Regions from separate parts of the Paenibacillus sp. VTT E-133280 genome, predicted to be linked through region 2. Evidence: predicted binding sites of a transcription regulator. Region 2 holds the regulator's gene; each other region holds the start of a gene.

Region 1 (5,213 bases), on a different contig from region 2:
CAAAATTCCCATCGTAGCATCCCGATAACCCAGACTGCTGCGTTCAATCTCCTGCTGCTGACGGTTAGCCCGTCCAAATATTTTCAACGTCATCAGCCCTTGAAGAGAATCCAGAAATGTCCCTGAAAACTCAGCCAGTTGCGCATATTTTTCTTCGGATTTGTTCTTTGTTTTCAGCCCTACCAAAATCATGAACAGCGGGATAAACGGAGCTGTAAACAAGAGAATGAAACCTGTGTTGGCATGTTGAGTAAATGTAACGACCAAAATCAGAATCGGGATGATAGCTGCTTCCATCATACGTGGCATGTACTGACTGAAATAACTATCAGCCTCATCCACAGCATCCAGAGCAATGCTGACCTTCCCTCCCGTCTGTCCACTAAGAGTTTCGGGCATGGAAGCATGGGTCAAGTTTTGCAATACGGCTGCGCGCATATTTGTTTTGGCAGTAGCAGCCATTTGCAAGCCGACTATACCGTTTCCATACGACAACAGTGTGCGTACAGCCATAACTGCCAGAAGTATGCCGAGTAACAGGATAACCGATGAGAACGAAGCCCTCTCCACAAAAATCCGCTGGACTGCTTCAGCAAGCAATCCAGCCTGACTCACAATAGCTACGCCAAGCGCGAGTGAAATAACCGCTAGGAGGGCCATATTTTTCCTTTGTAAAGACATTTGTTGAGAAATCAGACTGGATTTCCTCTTCACAGATCACACTTCCTTTATATACAGGCTTGTAGAGAAACCTCAAACACGCCGTAATAGATCAATCAGCTTTATTTTTTCCCTTTTACATAATCCGCATCAAACAGGAAGAGTTTGAAGACCAGAATAAGGGATGGGATCAACAGACATAGACCACCGATAAACACAATAACTAACGCTAAGCCCATTGCTGGCGAAGTTGCACTGCTCTGAATCGTGATGAACGGATCAAGAATATAAGGGTATTGCCCAATTCCATATGCGAAAAAGGCACAGAAAAATTGCAACATGATGCATATAAAAGCTAATCCGTAACGGCGCCCGTTATATAACAGCCACATCGCGATCATGAAGAAAGCAACGGAAAGTCCCAGCAGCCACCATAAATCCATCATATTTTGAAAATGCCGCTCATTGTGTTGACCCAAATAAATAAATGCTGTCAGTGCAAGAATTATTGTCGGTGTACTCCAAAACAGGGCGTAGTTACGCATCAGCTTCAACGCAGAATGATCCTCTGCCCGAGATGCGTAAAATGTCAGAAAGGAGCCGCTTATGAACAAAACGGACACGATTGCCAGTCCAACGATGCTCCACGATAACGGATTGGTAAACAGCTCCCAGTAATCCAGAGAAACCGTCTCCCCCTGCTTCACGATAAAGCCGCCTTCAGATAAGGTTAGCGCCACTGACAACGAAGCGGGAATAAGTAAACCTGTAGCTCCGTATAAAAAAAGATACACAATGTTTTTCTTGGAGCCGTAATTTTCAAATGCATAGAACGAACCGCGAATCGCAAGAAGAATTACTGCAATGGTTCCCGGAACAAGCAACGCGGAGCCATAATAATAGGCTGTGTCTGGAAAAAATCCGACAATGCCAATGTAGAAAAAGATAAAAAATACATTTGTAATCTCCCAAACGGGTGATAAATAACGGGAAATCAGACGATTAATCAAATGATCCTGCTTCGTCAAACGTGCATAAAAGGCGAAGAAGCCCGCTCCGAAATCAATAGAAGCTATAATTAAATAGCCGTACAAGAACAGCCAGAGCACCGAGATGCCAATCAATTCGTAACTCATCATGCAGTGCCCCCCTTTTCTGTAGTAGATTGATCAGGATGATCCTTCATATATTTCTCCAGCTCAACTTCTGCCGGATTATTGTTGAACAAGCGTCTTAGCACGATTACACACATACTGCCGAGTACGATGTACAGGAGCAATAAGCCGAAGAAAATAATTCTTACATTCGGAGAAGTCGTGGCTGCTTCCTCTACACGCATATATCCACGGATAATCCAAGGCTGTCGCCCAACTTCTGCATAAAACCAGCCCAGCTCAACAGCCAGAAAAGCGAGCGGCGCGATCAGTGCGAGGATGCTTAGCATCCACTTGTTAAGCGCATTACGTTTTTTCCAGAACACAAACAGGAAATACAGGACCGCTATCGCGAGTAAGGCAAATCCAATTCCGGCCATTAAATCAAACAGGTAATGAACGAGAAGCGGCGGCCATTCATCTTTGGGGAATTCCTCCAGTCCCGTTACCTCTGCGTTAAAGTCTCCAAAGGCCAGGAAGCTGAGCACCTTCGGCAGATGAAGAGCCCCTAGAACTTCATGCTCTGCATTCAGCCATCCCATTAGAACCAAATCCACACCGCTACCCGTCTCAAAATGCCATTCTGCCGCTGCAAGCTTCTCCGGCTGATGTTCGGCCAAAAACTTGGCGGACACATCTCCAGCTAATGTGTTTAGCAAGCCGAACAGCAAAACAACCGCCATCATGAGATTCAAGGATTTTTTGTGGTATGCGGATACCCCTTTTCTCAGCATTGCAAAGGCTGCAATTCCGGCTAATAGGGCAGCTCCTGTTAAATAGGCCGAGCTTAATACATGGAACACCTTGGAGAACGTCGCTGTATTCAGCATCGCTTGCACTGGGTCAATCGCTGTGAATTGGCCTGCTTCCATGACAAAGCCTCCAGGCTGGTTCATGAATCCGTTCACCGTCGTAATAAAAACGGCAGACATCCCTGCACCGGCGACAATCGGAATCGTCAGCAGCCAATGGATATACGGATTTTTGAACCGATCCCACGTATACAAATAAATGCCTAGGAAGATGGCTTCAAAAAAGAAAGCGAACACTTCCATGAATAACGGAAGTGCAATAACATTCCCCGCCAGTTTCATAAAATTCGGCCATACCAGGGCCAGTTGTAGTGAAATCGCTGTACCGGTCACGACACCAACCGCTACAGAAATGACAAATCCTCGAGACCATCTTTTTGCCATAAGGGTATAATGGGGGTCCTTCTTTCGGATTCCTATGAACTCTGCTATAGCGATCATTAGCGGTATACCAACGCCAATCGTTGCAAAAATAACGTGGAACCCAAGAGTCAAGCCTGTAACCAGCCTGCTCCATAGCACCGTATCAATTTCCATTCTTTACTGCTCCCTTCAAACTCTGTTCATTTTTCGTCATTTGATGCTTATGATTAGGCCAGCTAACTGTAGGCTGCATTCAATATCAGATTAAACAAAGCTCAGAGACATCGTTGCCTGTTCGTTTTAGTATGACGTTCCTCGTTCTTTGCTATGTAAAAAGAGAAAAATTTCACAAAGCAAGAGATGGCGAGACCTATTTACCTGATACTGAAGCAATCCGATTAATATAGTGGCCTAATGATTAAAATTATCATATCTTAAATTTTTAGTAATTCAATCACTGAGACCTCTTCATCTCTAAACGTTCAAGAAAGGGACAAATCTTTTTAACAACTCGGTGAATAACACAAAAAGCATCCGAAGGAGCTATTGATTCATTAGCTTATATGTGATGCTACAAGTATTCTCGTATTTCGATGTTAGAGAAACACGATATTTTCTCATTCCAATCCTTTATATATACCCTTTTTTGGCAACAAAAAAACACTGACTCAACTCATCAGTGTTTTTGAATTAAAGCGAATATCATCTTCGTTATGACAAATCTTTTTTCATCTCATATTGCTCTATAAATACGTCAAGACCAACTTCTTTAAGGAAACGTATAGAATTTATATCTCTTTTGTCTACATTATTGACGGTGATGAGTGCATGTCTCTCTCCAATCCAATGAAATAAGGAACGTCCCAATCCCTGATTTCTTTTTTCTCGCAAAACGCCGAACTGTAGAACAGCTCCATTGGCTGATTTTATTACCGCGTATCCACAAATCTTGTTGTCTTCCATTATGGTGACCACATCGTACAGATGCGGGTTTCGTAAAATTGCCTCAGCGGATTGTTCCCAAGAAGGTTCGAAATTCCAATAAGCATGTACCGATGTCCAATCGAATTCTTCCAGTCGAACCATAGAAATGAATGTACGTCTATGATCGACCGGAAGGTTTACATTAATACGACCCTTGAAGCAAACTAATTCTCTATGGATTTGAAATCCTAAAGCACTATACGCTTTTATAGCTTTAACATTGGTTTGGATCACTTCAAGCAAACATTTTTGAATATTAGCTTCTTTGAGGATGGGAAAAGCATGACGATAAATTTGTGCGACCAGCCGTTTTCCTCTATATAAAGGAACGACTCCGGTACCGGTATTAAAGGCAGTTCTTTCGCCGTTACGCTCACCGATGCCATGCATAACAAATGCAACCTGCTTATCTTGATCAAAAGCACCGAATGACATCTGATAATTAACACCCGCACCTGCAAATTTATCAGCTAAATTCTGCTCAGAAACTTGAAATGGAATGACATAATCGGAGAAGGCTTCGTTAAAGCAAGTTGTAAACTCTTGTAATTTAATATCCTCAACATTTTTGATTAACATATAGTTCTTTCTCCTTTTCTTCTAACACTATTACCACCATCATTTCGTACGACCATAGAAGAAAGAATACCCATCTGACTTCCCAAGCTTAGTCGTCTGCGTTGCGTCCACTAGCTTGACCGCTTTCAGCAACGATACAATTTGCGTATGCATAAGCTTTGCATCAAATTTGTCCATCTCTCTGTTTTCACTATCTACGAGCAGATAGTCGGGCATTGGAATGAAGCCAATCACGGGTATCCCTGCTTCAAATAAGGGCTGACTCTCTCCAAACTCAAACTTGTTATGTCCACGTAATAATACAGTCCGTGTGCCGTCTGTCTTTTCAATAGCCTTCAGCCAAATGGCTGCCATCATTTCATTGCCCGCATAGGTATATTCTGTACTTATTTGTCCAGTTGGACCATATTTACCTGTATCATCGTCCTTCCACTCCATGCTGCCTAAATGCTCAACCGTAATTCCAGCTACAGCTTTCATATGGCCGTTCGCGCCATCCCAGAGCTCACGACGCCCCTCCATCCAAGTGGAAGTCGCCTGAGAGGATCCTTTGAATTCCGGTAATCTAAAATGCCCTGTTACAAAAGCGAAAATCATCGTACGTTCCGGCTGCTCCTGCTGCAAGTAACGAATCATGGACAGCATGCCCACAGCGCCATTC
Region 2 (5,213 bases):
CGCAGGTTTGCGTGGTAAAATTATAAATTTGCTTTCTTTCCCGTTGCTCAAGCTTACATACACGTTTGTGTCGTCGATTTCAGTTGTTGCTATCACATCTTTATAGTCGGTATTCTGCTCTTTCAATCTATCAAGTTCAGCAGGTATAAGAGTATATTTACGGCTCTCCATCGCTTCAGCTACAGAGAACAACGCTTTATCCCAGTAATTATCCAATAATTCACTGGAGTTTTGCTCCACATCCAGTTTAAGTTTACGTCCCTCAATCACTGATTTTCCTTCTTTGGAAACATACGATACCAGATCACGTAAATTCGTGCCCGGCTGTAATTCAAGTTTCAAAGTGACCTCATCACGGTTAATACTAATATGTGAAGTATTCACTCCTTCATAGCCTGACACTATCTTTTGGAGTGGTTCCTGTAAAGCAAACTGACGATATAAAAAGAATCCTCCGAATAATAGCGTAGCGGACAGTAGAGACGTTATCAGTACAGGTACAAGACGTAATTTCAAGAAACGTCCTCCTCTCAAAGATGACAAAACGATAAACAGGATGATCCAAAATCACAGCCGTTAATGCTCATCAGAGCCTAACGTTCTACTACTACTCTTCTAATTACAAACAGTAGTATATCACAGGTGTATATACGAAAATGATAAAAAGTGTGAATATATTTAAAATTTTATTTTTAAAATATTTCCATTTCATCAAAAATATTGATTTATTTCGACAAAAACAGGCCTTTATCTCTAATTAACAGGCCTATTTTCGTATGCGGCTTTGACGACAATATATAAAAACTACTCTTATAGTATATCACATTACGTATACTTTTAGTGTATCAATCTAATATTTTATATAAAAACAAGCGAACCATAAATAGTCCGCTTGTTTCTCCTAAAGTAATTTTGTTTAACTTAGCGGCTAGGTAAACTGTATCCTTCACCCATTCGAGCCCCATCTGAGAACCGATAAAATTGATAATAATACCGACCGCTTTGTTTATAAAAAAGCTGCCAAGCATACTCTCCGTTATACACCCCCGGTAACAACCGTTCAATGCTAATATCCGGGAGATCGGCTTTTATAAGACTACGCATTTTTTCTTCAGAGGTCCCTTTACTTAGTTCCTCGGCGAATACTGCGTCGGCGCCTTCGGCAAACTTCCCATCTACAGTAAAGCGTACCCAAACCATCAACTCGGTCCCGGATTCATTCTTCCCTGTTAAGACCCAGTAGACTGCATTTTCATCCCACACGGATTTCTGTGCTTTAGTTACCTCTGTTAGACCCGCGCTGGTTTTGGCGACATCCTTAGCGATATCTCGCTCGTTCCATTGATCTTTCATAATATAAGCATAGAACTGGATGAGTCCGAACAGAAGGAGCAGAATCAGAACTGACCCCAGGAGGATCCATTTTTTCCTTTTCTTCAAGGTACAGCTCCCTTTCTAGTAATATATCTTTTTTGATTATATAACACACCCGTGTGTTTATCCAAAGTTTCATATCTCGTTCAATGATCTAATGATCAGAAACACAAAAGGCTGTAACTTTGCAATAGCAGAAAGTCACAGCCTTTCAGTTATTTGTTATGATCTTAGACTATCGTTTAAGCAGTCCATCAAAGGCTTCTTGCGCCTTACGACGGATGGCTTCCTCATCTAGCGTTACACATTGTCCATGTTTAACAACCTGTTTACCATTCACCCATACATGCTCAACATCCTTGGCACTGGCAGAATAAACAGCGTGAGACAACAGATCTGTGTGTGGGAGCAAATGCGGCTGGTCTATATCAATAGCAATAAAGTCAGCTTTCATACCTACAGCGAGTCTACCCACATCATTTAAAAAGATAGACTTCGCGCCATACTCCGTAGCCATACGTAGAGCTTCCGGAGCCGGAACAGCCGTAGGATCACCACTTACACCTTTATGGATGAGTGCTGCAAGACGCATTTCTTCAAACATATCCAAATTATTATTACTTGCCGCTCCATCTGTACCCAGTGACACCTTCACTCCGGCCTTTAGAAGATCCGTAACTCGAGCAACTCCACTAGCCAGCTTAAGATTGCTTCCAGGGTTATGGGATACACCTACATCATGACGAGCCAGTATCTCGATCTCTTCATCATTCAAATGAACACCATGAGCGATTATAGACGGACGTGTGAACATTCCAAGCTTCTCTAAATGCGCTACTGGCCGCAGTCCGTAATCCACCACATTCTGCTCCACTTCGCGTTTCGTTTCGGACATATGGGTATGCATCGGTAAATTCAAATCATGAGCCGCCTGCACAAACTTAACAAAGAAGTCTGGTGGGCATGTATATGGGGCATGTGGCGAGATCATTGTCGTAATTCTACCTTCAGCCTTACCATGCCAGTTACGCGCAAAAGAAACCGCTTCCGCAAGCTTCTGATTTTGTACTTCTTCTGGACATAGACCGATTACGCCTCTCATTAGTACGGAACGAATACCTGATAATTCGACGACCTCCGCTACTCGGTCCATATGATCATACATATCCAGGAAGGTTGTAGTGCCACCTTTCAGCATTTCAAGTACAGACAAGGAGGTTCCCCAGTATACATCTTCTCCGGTGAACTTCTCTTCCATCGGCCACATCTTCTCCTGAAGCCACACCTGAAGCGCTAAGTCATCTCCATAACCACGAAGCAATGACATTGCGGCATGGCCATGCGTGTTTACCAGACCTGGCATAAACAACAGACGACTGCCATCAACAACTTGCACATCGTCTTCTATTAAAGGCTCTTCTTTTCCTATGTAAGTGATCAAATCATCTTCAATAGTCATATATCCACTAAGAACCGGCTCATCCGTTCCCGGAGTAAGAAAACGCCCGCCCTTGATAATCGTTTTATTGCTCTTCATTTCTGCTTTCTTCCTTTCCATCCTTCAAATAATAAGCAAGGCTTTGCAAATCTGTTGTAAAATCAGCAGCATGAACCCGGATATTCGATGGTGTTTTTAGAATCACTGGTGCAAAATTTAAAATCGCCTCAATGCCAGACTCAATGAGAATATCCGCTACATTCTGCGCTTCTGAATCAGGTACTGTAATTATCCCAATTCGAATACCTTGCTCACGAACCGTCTGACCAAGCTCCTCCATCGGTTGAACGGTAAGTGAGTTGATTTTCCGCCCTACCTTAGGCGCATAGGAATCAAATATAGCGGTAATCTTCATAGTATCTTTCAAATAAGCATTATAATTAGATAATGCATGTCCAAGGTTACCGGCACCCACTAAAGCCACATTCAGTTGTTGATCCAGCTTCAGAATATGACGGATTTTCTCAATAAGATAAGTTACGTCATACCCGATACCTTTTCTGCCGAAATCTCCAAAATAAGCTAAATCTTTGCGAATTTGAGCGGGATTCAAATCAAGTTTCTGTCCTAGCTCTTGAGAGGAAACGGTTAATATTTCACGTTTCTGTAGATCATTTAGGAAACGTAAGTACACAGGAAGTCTGCGAACAACGGCTTCTGATATTTTTTCCGATTTCATAATTTACCTCCTAATGTAAGTAATATTCTTTACTAACCTTATACTAATTCGTGTACCTCGTCTCAATGAAGAGCGGTATTCTTATACCGCCCTTCATTGTAGAGTGATTAATATGATCGATGACGTTCTTTTTAAGAAACGCCTCCGTCTTCCAACCACTCCGCTATACGAGGAACCATTTGATCCGTAAGCATATGCTCCATTTTTGGGCCAGGCAACGAATAGAGGAAATATTTCCCATAGTGAGATTCGATCACCCTGGTGTCATACACAATAACAATACCCCGATCTTGCGCTGTCCGCACCAGCCTTCCAAATCCTTGCTTAAAGCGAATAACCGCCTGAGGAACAGACAACTTCATGAACGGATTCTTTTTCTGGGCTTGTAATAACTCAGACTTCGCTTCCGCTAGGGGATGGTTTGGCGGTTGAAACGGGAGCCTCACGATGGCCAAGCATGTTAATGCTTCACCCGGAATATCAACACCCTCCCAAAAACTGCTTGTTCCTAACAGTACAGAGGCTGCACTGTCCTGAAAACGGCGGATCAGCTTGCTACGGCTGCCCCCCTCCACGCCTTGACCCAGCACCGTGATCTCTTGTGAGGCTAGAGCCTCTTTCAAAGGATCGTAAACCTGGCGTAGCATCTTGTAAGAAGTAAACAGGACAAGCATCCGCCCGCGTGTTGTAGTCGCTGCTTCTGCTAGTGATTGTACGAGTGTATCAACAAATCGGGCATCGCCCACACTGCCCTTCACACTAGGGAAATCCCGTGGAATAACTAACAGCGCCTGCTCCCGATACTTAAAAGGAGAAGGCAGGAGTGATGTCATCAGACGCCCCTCTTCCGCAGCTTCATTAAGTCCGAGATTATCAATCATAAACTGGAACGATTTATCAACAGAGAGTGTCGCCGAAGTTAGCACGATACTTTTCTTCTTGTCGAAAAACAGCTCCTTAAGCTGAGTACTGACATCAACAGGAACGGCATACAGCTGTAGCGATTTACTGCGATAATTTCCATTCGCCTCCAGCCAATATACTACATTCTCATCGTTTAATCCCATAAAAAACCGTACTTGCTCACGTATTGAAGCTAAATCCTTAAATAAGCCGCTAATATCGGTAACTAGACTATCTGAGGAAGATTGACCTTCTTGATCTCGCATTTCATTAAGCATTTTATCACCTTTACGGATAATTTCGCTTAATGTCAGATTCATAGTATTCTCTAAAGCAACCAATTCATCCCAATCTTTCGGTTTACGGGTAGGAAGTAGCCGCATGACTAACTGGCCAGCTTCTCCCGCTGCTGCATCGCTGCGTTCCGGCAAGAGGCTGAATAGTTTATCACTAAGCAGATCCCAGGTTTCTTTTATGGTAAGCAGGTCCGGATAGATTCTATCGATCACTCCGCTCCATTCAGAAGCTTCCTCACTGCCTGATGACTGAAGCATTTGGCGAAGCGTAGGAAGTTGGCCATTTCGACTATCCTTATAAAGACGCGATAGTGTATGTGCCACCGTGAAATGCTTCATATGCATGCCTAAATGCTTGCCAGCCACGTCCTCCAGATGATGGGCCTCATCAATTACAAGATGTTCATAAGCCGGAAGTAGCTGGTGCCCAGCCTTAACATCTGCGAAAAGCTTAGAGTGGTTC
Region 3 (5,213 bases), on a different contig from region 2:
TGTGTATTAACATTGATGTCACACATATGGAGGTTGCAGCTGAGTGGATACAAAACATTTTGCAAGGAGGATCAACACTTCCACCAGTACCGTTAATACCACAACAAGAGGTTGTAGAGAAGCAGACGGAAGAGTATTTACAAGGAAACGTAGATGATCTGCTCCAGCACATGATTGATTCGGTGCTCGGTAAAATTAATGTCCCGGCTGAGCGATTGTCCTCGCAGGAGAAGATTGAACTTGTGAAAGTACTTAACGAGCAGGGTGTGTTTCTACTTAAAGGTGGAGTTTCTCAAGTCGCTAAGTCCTTGATGATATCTGAGCCAACCGTTTATCGTTATTTGCAAAAAATTAAGTGAGAATAAACAATACTCTCAAGAGAGGAAGTGGGCTAGATGACAATAGATTTTGATAAGGTTGTTAGCCGATATGGGACCAATTGCGCGAAATGGGATGGTATGGCGCAAGTTTTGGGCAGAGAAATGATAGCGCTTTCCGTTGCGGATATGGATCTTCAAGCCCCTCCACAGGTGATAGAGCGAGTAACGGAGATGGCGAAGCATGGCATATATGGATATACCGATCCTTTTCCACCTTATTATGAGGCAGTTCAGGGATGGATTAAAAAAGCTTACGATTGGGAGGTTCCGCAAGAATGGATCGTGTTTTGCCCTCGTATTGTGCAAGCGGTTTCTCTGATCATTCAGAACTTCACTCAACCCGGTGATCAAGTGTTAATCCATACGCCAGCCTATCAGCCGGTTGCTAAATCGGTAGAACTAAATAACCGCGTATTAGTGGAAAGTCCACTTCGTGAAGTGAACGGGCGTTATGAGATCGATTTTGCTGATATGGAGTTGCGGATGCAAGCAGGGGTTAAAATTGTACTGCTCATCTCACCGCATAATCCGGTTGGACGGGTATGGACACGAGCTGAACTAGAACGAATCGTTAGCTTGTGTACAAAGTATGATGCTTATATTGTATCGGATGATATTCATGCCGATTTTATCCATGAAGGTCATGAGCATACGATAATCGGGAAGATATCGACCGAGGCTGAGCAGCGATCCTTTATCTGTACTTCCCCAGGGAAGACCTTCAATCTTGCAAGCCTTGAAATTGCTAACATCGTGATTCCGAATGACCAGTTGCGGGAGAAATTCAGACGTTGTTTACAGCAAGCGGGCTGTCATAACCCCACCTTTTTTGCAGTACCTGCATTAGAAGTGGCTTATACGGAATGCGATGAATGGCTGGAAGAATTACGAGGGTATATCACAGCCAATATCGCTTGGGTGAAAGCATATATAGCTGAATCTATGCCTGAACTTCGCGTGATCGAGTCAGAAGGAACCTATCTGTTATGGGTGGATTGTAGGGCAATCAGTACCAACGAAGCAGAGCTAAAGCAGTGGATCGAGTCGGATGCGAAGGTTAGCGTGAGCTTTGGGACAGGTTTTGGGACATCAGGTGAAGGCTTCATTCGCTTAAATATTGCGACGCCACGGCCCTTGTTGCAGGAAGCTTTTGAACGGCTGAATCGAGCTTATCCATTAAAAAAGTAAAAATAGTAAAAAACAATTGATTAATGACCTTGAAAGACCTCATTAGTAGCTTTTCTCAGATCCATATCAAGGGGGAGAATAACCATGTCCAAATCAGAAACACCAAGAGTCAAGAAACAGCCGACGATGTTCTTAGCACTATTACCGATTATTACAATGATTGTGTTACTTAGTTTAGGGTATGTGTTGTTTGAATTACCACCTGAACCACTTATCATTACCTCTGCGGTTGTTGCTGGTATTATCGCGATTATTCTTGGTTATAGCTATAACGACATACTAGAATCTATCGCTGGCAAGATCGCGAAAACGATGCCTGCCATTCTTATTCTGATCATGGTTGGTTTTATGATTGGGGCATGGATGGTTGGTGGAACGATCCCAATGATGATTTATTATGGATTGAAAATCATTAATCCACAATTTCTGCTTATCACCGCATTTATTGCGACAGCTGCCGTTTCACTTTGTACGGGCACGTCTTGGGGGTCAGCGGGAACGATCGGGGTCGCCTTTATGGGTGTTGGCGCGGGTATGGATGCGAACCTAGCAGCAGTAGCTGGTGCTGTTGTTGCAGGTGCTTATTTTGGCGATAAATTGTCACCGCTTTCAGACACAACGAATATTGCTGCGTTAGCAACAGGTGTTAATCTTTATGAGCATATTGGACATTTACTATATACCACACTTCCTTCGTTTATCGTTGCAAGCGTTGTCTTTATTATCACAGGCCTAAACACAGATGCTGCCGGTGCTATTGTTCCAGAAAAGGTTGGAACGATCATGGGAACATTAGATACCATTTACGACTTTAATCTGCTGCTATTAGTACCTGTATTAATCATCTTGTATGGTTCTATTACGAAGAAGCCGACCATACCAGTCATGCTGATCTCTTCCATGTTCGCTATGGCCAACGCACTTGTATTTCAGGGATTTACGTTGAATGATGTCGTATCTTCTGTTGTTAATGGATTTAATATTTCTATGGTTCACGTAGCTGGATTTGATTCTGCTAACATTATTGAAGATGTACCCCGTCTCCTAAATCGTGGCGGGATGAACTCCATGATGGGTACACTTCTCATTTGCTTCTGTGCAATCACGTTTGCTGGAACCATATCTCTGACGAAATCCTTGGAATTGATTGTTAATAAGCTTTTGAAGTTCGTCCATTCCACAGGTTCAATGATCGTAGCAACCATTGTTACAGGTCTTACGATGATCGGGGTTACAAGTAATGGTCAGGTATCCATCTTAATGCCAGGTGAAATGCTGCGTGAAGCATATATCCGTCGGGGCTTGCATCCGAAGAATTTGGGACGTACGATCGAGGATTCAGCGGCGATTACCGAGCCTATTCTGCCTTGGACAGCTGCAGGTGCTTATATGGCGGGAACGCTGGGTGTTGCAACGTTAGACTATTTACCTTGGGCTGTTCTCTGTTGGACAGGAATAATCTTTGCGACGATATGGGGCTTCACGGGATTTGGTATCGCGAAGTTAACGCCAGAGCAACAGGCAGAAATGCTAAAGGAATATGACGGTAAAACTAATGAACAAGTTGGATAAAGGAGTCTTTTAAAATGAAAAATATGCATAAAGAAACTGTAATAACAACGGATGCACCAGGTGCAATTGGACCTTATTCTCAAGCTGTAAAGCTTGGGAACGTCCTATATACTTCAGGACAACTCGGACTAGACCCGGTTAGTGGGACTTTTCCTGCTACGGTTGAGGAACAGACGGAACAGTCGTTGCTGAATGTCAAAGCCATACTGGAAGCGGCGCGTACAAGCATGGACCAGGTAATAAAGACGACCGTTTTCCTAAAGGATATGAATGATTTTCTTAAGGTAAATGAGATTTATGGAAGGTTTTTTGCTCAGCCATATCCTGCTCGCAGCGCAGTTGAAGTAGCACGTCTGCCTAAGGATGGGCTCGTAGAAATTGAAGTTATTGCTTATATACCATAAGTGACTAGAAAATAAGGCAGATGGCCGCCCTGAAAAGGGTGGCTTTTTTTGAGTAGTAAGTTGCGGATATAGAAAGCAAGAATTTTTATGAAAATTTAAATGAAAATATTCATGAAAATGTAACAGTAAGTATAACTAATTACTAAAAAACCTTCACAAAACAGCATCCTTGCGTTATCATAAATGTGAAAACATTCACAAAGGGGCGTTATAAAGATGAAGAAGACAACAAGTACTGCTCTCATTCTCATTCTCTCTGTCATGCTCGTAATCGCAGGCTGCGGTAACAGTAATAGCAACAGCGCAGGTAATAGTAATGGCAATGAGAACAAAAGTAAGGTAAATGAGACGGCCAAAAATGATAAAGCTGAAGCCGTATCAGGTGCATCAGAAGCTAGTTACACACCACTGGATCAATTAAAAGATAATTATGATATCGTTATTGTCGGTGCTGGTGGTGCGGGAATGTCTGCTGCACTGGAAGCTAAGGCTAAGGGCTTGAATCCGGTTATTTTAGAAAAAATGCCGGTTGCAGGTGGGAATACAAGTAAATCCTCCTCAGGGATGAACGCTTCCCAAACGAAATTTCAAAAAGAGCAAAGCATTGAAGATAGCAATGATAAGTTTTATGAAGAGACGCTAAAAGGCGGTCATGACACGAATGATAAAGAGATGCTTCGTTTCTTCGTTGACAATTCCGCAAGTGCGATCGATTGGTTGGATTCGATCGGAATCAAGCTGAACAATATTACAATCACAGGCGGCATGAGCGAAAAACGCACCCACCGTCCAGAAGATGGATCTGCGGTAGGCCAATACCTTGTCAAAGGATTGGTTAGAAACGTACAAGAAAAAGAAATTCCACTGTTTGTGAACGCGGATGTTAAAGAAATTACTCAAAAAGACGGTAAGGCTAACGGCGTCAAAGTACTCTTTAATCAAGCTGATGAAAAAACCATTACAGCGAAGGCAGTTGTTGTAACAACAGGTGGTTTTGGATCCAACATGGATATGATATCAAAAGTTAGACCTGATCTGGAAGGATACGTTACGACTAACCAAATCGGTAGTACAGGCGACGGCATCAAGATGATCGAGGCACTTGGCGGAACTACTGTCGATATGGATCAAATTCAAGTTCACCCAACAGTTCAACAAGATAAATCTTATCTGATCGGGGAAGCCGTTCGCGGTGAAGGATCTATCCTCGTGAACAGCGAAGGCACACGGTTTGTAAATGAATTGACTACACGTGATAAAGTTACCGAAGCGATCAATGCACTTCCTGAAAAAGCGGCAACGCTTGTCTTTGATTCCGGCGTCAAATCACGCGTGAAAGCAATTGAACAATATGACAAAATGGGCTTCGTAATCCAAGCGGATACCATCGAAGCATTGGCGAAAGAAATCGGTGTTCCAGCCGATAAGCTAAAAGCGACACTTGATACTTGGAACAGCGCAGTAAAGAACAAGAACGATGCTGAATTCGGCAGAACAACAGGGATGGACAACGATTTGTCCGTTGGTCCTTACTACGCTATTAAGATCGCCCCAGGGATTCACTACACCATGGGCGGCGTGAAGATCAATACGAATACAGAGGTATTAAATAAAGACGGCGCTGCTATTCCTGGCCTGTATGCGGCTGGTGAAGTTACAGGTGGATTGC
Region 4 (5,213 bases), on a different contig from region 2:
TGAACGATAGTAGTTTAAATATGGCTCGATCTCCGAAAGTACTTCTTCTAGAGTCATTTCCTTACCTTCATCTAAAGCCCAAGTATCAGGGTTATGGCAATACTGGCATTTCAGCAAGCACCCTTGCATAAATAAGACAAATCGAATACCAGGCCCATCAACGGTTCCAAAGGTTTCCAAGGAGTGTATGCGACCTTTAATCATAGGATGTCATCCTTTCTCCACGACTGACTAACAGTCCATCTTTCACGAAGAAGAACCCCTGCCCATAAGACTGTGTTCTCCTTAAACGCGACCGTAAAATTTAAAATTTTAATGATTCTTAAACAAGATATTACCGCCCTTGAAACAAGAGCGGTAATTCCTTGCAATTATTTTAGTGCATATCTCAATGAAAGATCTTTATAAATATAAACAACTTACATTGAACCATGGAAAGTACGGTTAATTACGTCCATTTGTTGTTCGCGAGTCAGCTTGATGAAGTTAACTGCATAACCGGATACACGGATAGTCAATTGTGGATAATTCTCTGGGTGATCCATAGCGTCCATCAGCTGTTCACGGTTAAATACGTTAACGTTCAAATGCTGCGCGTTGTTATGGAAGTATCCGTCCATCATGTGTACCAAGTTAGACTTGCAGGATTCATCGTCTTTACCTAGTGCCTTAGGTACGATGGAGAACGTATTGGAGATACCATCTTGGGCATCGGAGTAAGGCAGTTTGGCTACAGAGTTCAGTGAAGCCAGTGCACCTTTCTTGTCGCGTCCGTGCATTGGGTTAGCACCTGGTGCGAATGGTTCGCCTTTTTTACGTCCGTCAGGTGTTGTACCTGTCTTCTTACCGTACACAACATTCGAAGTAATGGTCAATACCGATTGAGTCGGTACAGCATCACGATATGTTTTGTTTTTACGGATCATAGACATGAAGGTTTCAACCAATTCTACTGCGATGTTGTCTACAGCATCGTCATTGTTACCGTAGCAAGGGAATTCGCCTTCCGTTTCGAAGTCAATTGCAATACCTTCTTCGTTACGGATTGGTTTAACCTTCGCGTATTTAATAGCACTCAGCGAGTCAGCTGCAACGGACAGACCAGCGATACCGCAAGCCATCGTACGCAGAATGTCGCGATCATGCAGTGCCATTTCGATACGTTCGTAAGAATATTTGTCATGCATATAGTGAATGATGTTCAAAGTGTTAACATAAGTCTTAGCCAACCACTCCATCATCGGTTTGAAGCGTTTCATTACTTCGTCATAATCCAGATATTCAGAAGTGATCGCTGGGAATTCCGGCCCAACTTGTGCTCCGGATTTTTCGTCTTTACCACCATTAATAGCATACAGCAAAGCTTTTGCCAGGTTGGCACGAGCGCCGAAGAACTGCATTTGTTTACCGATACGCATTGGAGATACGCAGCAAGCAATAGCGTAATCTTCACCCCAGTACGGACGCATTAGATCGTCATTTTCATACTGAATTGCACTAGTTTCGATAGAAACCTTAGCACAATATTTTTTGAAGCCTTCAGGCAATTTTTCGGACCACAGAACAGTTAAGTTCGGTTCCGGAGCCGGACCCAAGTTGTACAGGGTGTTCAGGAAACGGAAGCTGTTCTTGGTAACACGAGTGGTTCCATTTTCAGCCATACCACCGATGGATTCAGTTACCCAAGTAGGGTCGCCGGAGAACAGATCGTTATAGTCAGGTGTACGCAAGAATTTCACGATACGCAGTTTCATTACAAAATGATCGACAATTTCTTGTACTTGTTCTTCAGTCAAAGTACCTTCTTCAATATCGCGTTCTGCATAGATATCTAGGAAGGAAGAAACACGTCCCAAGGACATTGCTGCACCATTTTGTTCTTTAACTGCTGCCAGGTATCCAAAGTATACCCATTGAGTAGCTTCTTTGAAATTCGTCGCTGGTTTGGAAATATCCATTCCATGCGCAGCTGCCATTTCTTTCAATTCGCCCAGTGCACGAATTTGCTCAGACAGCTCTTCACGCAAACGAATTACTTCTTCTGTCATGGAATCAACTTCAAGCTCAGCTAATTGTTGCTTTTTGTCTTTAATCAAGAAATCAATACCGTACAGAGCAATGCGGCGGTAGTCGCCGATAATGCGTCCGCGGCCGTAAGCATCAGGAAGACCTGTGATAACGCCGGATTTACGCACCGCTCTCATGTCTGGTGTATATGCATCAAATACGCCTTGGTTATGCGTTTTGCGAATGTTCGTAAACATGTCAACGATGTTTTGTGGAAGCTCGAAGCCATAAGCCTTCGTAGCATCGACCATCATCTTGATCCCGCCGAATGGCTGAATGGAACGTCTGAAAGGAGCGTCAGTCTGCACGCCTACAATTTGTTCCTTATCCTTGTCAATGTAGCCTGGAGCATGTGAAGTAATTGTGGAGACAGTATCTAGGGAAACATCCCATACGCCGCCTCTTTCTCTTTCTTCCTTGCTCAGTTGGGAAATAATCTTCCACAGTTCAGTTGTGTTACTAGTAGGACCTACGAGGAACTCTTCGTTACCTTCATAAGGCTTAATGTTACTAGCGATAAAGTTGTTAACGTCAACTTTCTTAGCCCATTTACCTTTTGTAAAACTTCTCCAACCGGATTTCACTTCATTTACTTCTTTTTCAATCACCGACATGCTAAATCCCTCCATCTATATTTATTATATTTGTAGAGATCGCGGGCTTGAAGGTTGATCCCGTGTCTCGTGATCCCCAAAAGATGTGGTTGTTCCAAATTTCACAATCAACATTTCATATGTGGGACCGTTGTTTATATAAACATTCTAGTTTATTTTCTATAAAAACACTGTGACAAATATCACCTTTCGAGTGATATTTGTCACCTTTATCTAAGTCCACAACTATCCTATTCTCTATTTAACCATTTATTAATTATCAAATCTTCCGTAGAACGCATTACGGTATACATCAGCAAGCTCAGATACCAGTGGCAGCTTAGGATTGGCAGTTGTACATTGATCTTCAAACGCACGGTCAGCCAAGTAATCTACGCGGGATTCGAAGTCCTTAGGATCAAAGCCCAGTTGCTGGAACGATTCTTCGATGCCCAATTTTTTATTCATATCGCAAATAGCATTGATCAGGCTAGTTACACCTTCTTCAGTTGTGCGGGCTGGCAATCCCAGAATACGGGCAATTTCAGCATAACGCTCATCAGCTACGAAGTGCGAATATTTAGGGAACGAAGCGAACTTCGTAGGTTTTTTAGCATTGTAGCGGATAACGTGTGGCATAAGGATCGCGTTAGTCCGACCATGAGCAGTGTGGTACTGTCCGCCCCATTTATGCGCCAAACTGTGGTTAATACCCAAGAATGCATTGGCAAAGGCCATACCAGCAAGTGTGGATGCGTTATGCATTTTTTCACGTGCTACTCTGTCACCTTCCAGCGCCGATTTTTCAAGGTATTGGAATACCAGTTGGATGGCTTTAATAGCTAGACCATCAGTATAGTCACTCGCCATAACAGATACATAAGCTTCGATAGCATGTGTTAATACGTCCATACCTGTATCAGCAACTGCAGTTTTTGGCAAGCTGTATACGAACTCAGGATCAATGATAGCTACATCTGGAGTTAACTCGTAGTCAGCCAATGGATATTTAGTGTGCTGTTCAGTTGTTTTATCGGTAATAACTGCGAAAGATGTTACTTCCGAACCTGTACCCGAAGTAGTTGGAATCGCTACAAACTTAGCTTTGTTACCAAGTTTAGGGAATTTGTATACCCGTTTACGGATATCCATGAATTTTTGTTTCAGACCATTAAAGTCTGCATCTGGATGTTCATAGAATAACCACATTCCTTTTGCAGCATCCATTGGGGAACCGCCGCCAAGTGCGATGATGCAGTCCGGTTGGAATCTGTTCATCATTGCAGTACCTTTTTCAACTGTAGTTGTCGATGGATCTGGTTCAACTTCAGAGAACACTTCGATAGCTACAGGAGTTTGCCGTTGACGCAGGTAATGTTCAACTCTTTCAACATATCCAAGCTTAACCATCATTGGGTCTGTGATAATTGCGACACGTGTGATATCAGGCATTTTGGTCAGGTACTGAGTAGCGCCTTTTTCGAAATAGATCTTGTCAGGTACTTTAAACCATTGCATATTCACGGTACGACGATTCACCCTTTTCACGTTGATCAAATTGATTGCTGTAACGTTTTGCGACACGGAGTTACGACCATAAGATCCGCAGCCCAGAGTCAATGAAGGGATATTAGTGTTATAGATATCGCCGATCGCACCATGTGTGGAAGGCGAGTTAACGAGAATACGTCCTGTTTGCAGACGGTTAGAGAACTTCATGATTACTTCTTCATTGTTGGAGTGGATAGCCGAGCTGTGGCCCATACCGCCAAATTCAACAATTTGAGCTGCGCGTTCGATACCTTGATCTGCATTCTTAACTTTGTAGCAAGCAAGAACCGGGCTTAATTTTTCAGCGGACAGTGGATATTTAGTGCCTACTCCTTCAAGTTCTGCTACCAGAATCTTTGTGCCGGCAGGGACTTGAATGCCACACATTTCAGCAATTTTCACTGCGGATTGACCTACGATTGCTGGGTTAACCGCACATTTATCTACGTTCATTGCTCCACTAGTCAGTTTGGCAGCTTCTTCTTTATTCACAAAGTAGCAGCCATTAGCAATCATTTTTTTCTTCACTTGATCGAAGATTGGTTCTTCGATAATAACAGCTTGCTCGGAAGCACAGATCATACCATTATCAAATGTCTTAGAAAGAATGATGTCCGTTACGGCTTGATCAATATCCGCGCTCTTTTCAATGAAAGCAGGTACGTTACCAGGGCCTACGCCAAGTGCTGGTTTACCACAGCTGTAAGCTGCTTTTACCATTGCAGAACCACCAGTTGCCAAGATAAGAGCAACGTCTGGGTTGTTCATCAATGCGTTTGTCTTGTCCATTGTTGGCATTTCAATCCATTGGATACAGTTCTCAGGAGCGCCAGCTTTCACGGCAGCATCATGAAGAATTTTGGCTGCGGCTGCACTACACTCTTGCGCAGAAGGGTGGAAACCGAATATAATAGGGTTCCGTGTCTTAATCGAAATCAACGCTTTAAACATCGTGGTGGATGTAGGGTTGGTTACCGGTGTGATACCCATAACAATTCCGAC

Evidence for each region. Region 2 encodes Rex, which represses fermentation and respiration genes when NADH is low (regulators of the CRP and FNR family bind a similar motif). Its sites were predicted from a motif close to TTGTGAAATATTTCACAA; they were not measured.
Region 1: the regulator Rex is predicted to act here: its motif matches at 3,324-3,341, upstream of CA600_RS03540 (cytochrome ubiquinol oxidase subunit I).
Region 3: the regulator Rex is predicted to act here: its motif matches at 3,728-3,745, upstream of CA600_RS07905 (flavocytochrome c).
Region 4: the regulator Rex is predicted to act here: its motif matches at 2,771-2,788, upstream of pflB (formate C-acetyltransferase).

What each region holds. Positions count from the first base shown of each region.
Region 1 is NZ_NFUX01000005.1:33,411-38,623, forward strand. It holds gene cydD (thiol reductant ABC exporter subunit CydD) at 1-714, opposite strand, end outside; gene CA600_RS03535 (cytochrome d ubiquinol oxidase subunit II) at 783-1,799, opposite strand; gene CA600_RS03540 (cytochrome ubiquinol oxidase subunit I) at 1,796-3,163, opposite strand; gene CA600_RS03545 (GNAT family N-acetyltransferase) at 3,701-4,552, opposite strand; gene CA600_RS03550 (hypothetical protein) at 4,592-5,213, opposite strand, start outside.
Region 2 is NZ_NFUX01000052.1:6,084-11,296, reverse strand. It holds gene CA600_RS20825 (hypothetical protein) at 1-516, opposite strand, end outside; gene CA600_RS20820 (cell wall elongation regulator TseB-like domain-containing protein) at 922-1,440, opposite strand; gene CA600_RS20815 (amidohydrolase) at 1,610-2,911, opposite strand; gene CA600_RS20810 (redox-sensing transcriptional repressor Rex) at 2,898-3,551, opposite strand; gene dinG (ATP-dependent DNA helicase DinG) at 3,683-5,213, opposite strand, start outside.
Region 3 is NZ_NFUX01000012.1:85,365-90,577, forward strand. It holds gene CA600_RS07885 (helix-turn-helix transcriptional regulator) at 1-359, shown strand, start outside; gene CA600_RS07890 (MalY/PatB family protein) at 396-1,568, shown strand; gene nhaC (Na+/H+ antiporter NhaC) at 1,653-3,140, shown strand; gene CA600_RS07900 (RidA family protein) at 3,155-3,544, shown strand; gene CA600_RS07905 (flavocytochrome c) at 3,761-5,213, shown strand, end outside.
Region 4 is NZ_NFUX01000071.1:7,212-12,424, forward strand. It holds gene pflA (pyruvate formate-lyase-activating protein) at 1-204, opposite strand, end outside; gene pflB (formate C-acetyltransferase) at 420-2,681, opposite strand; gene adhE (bifunctional acetaldehyde-CoA/alcohol dehydrogenase) at 2,934-5,213, opposite strand, start outside.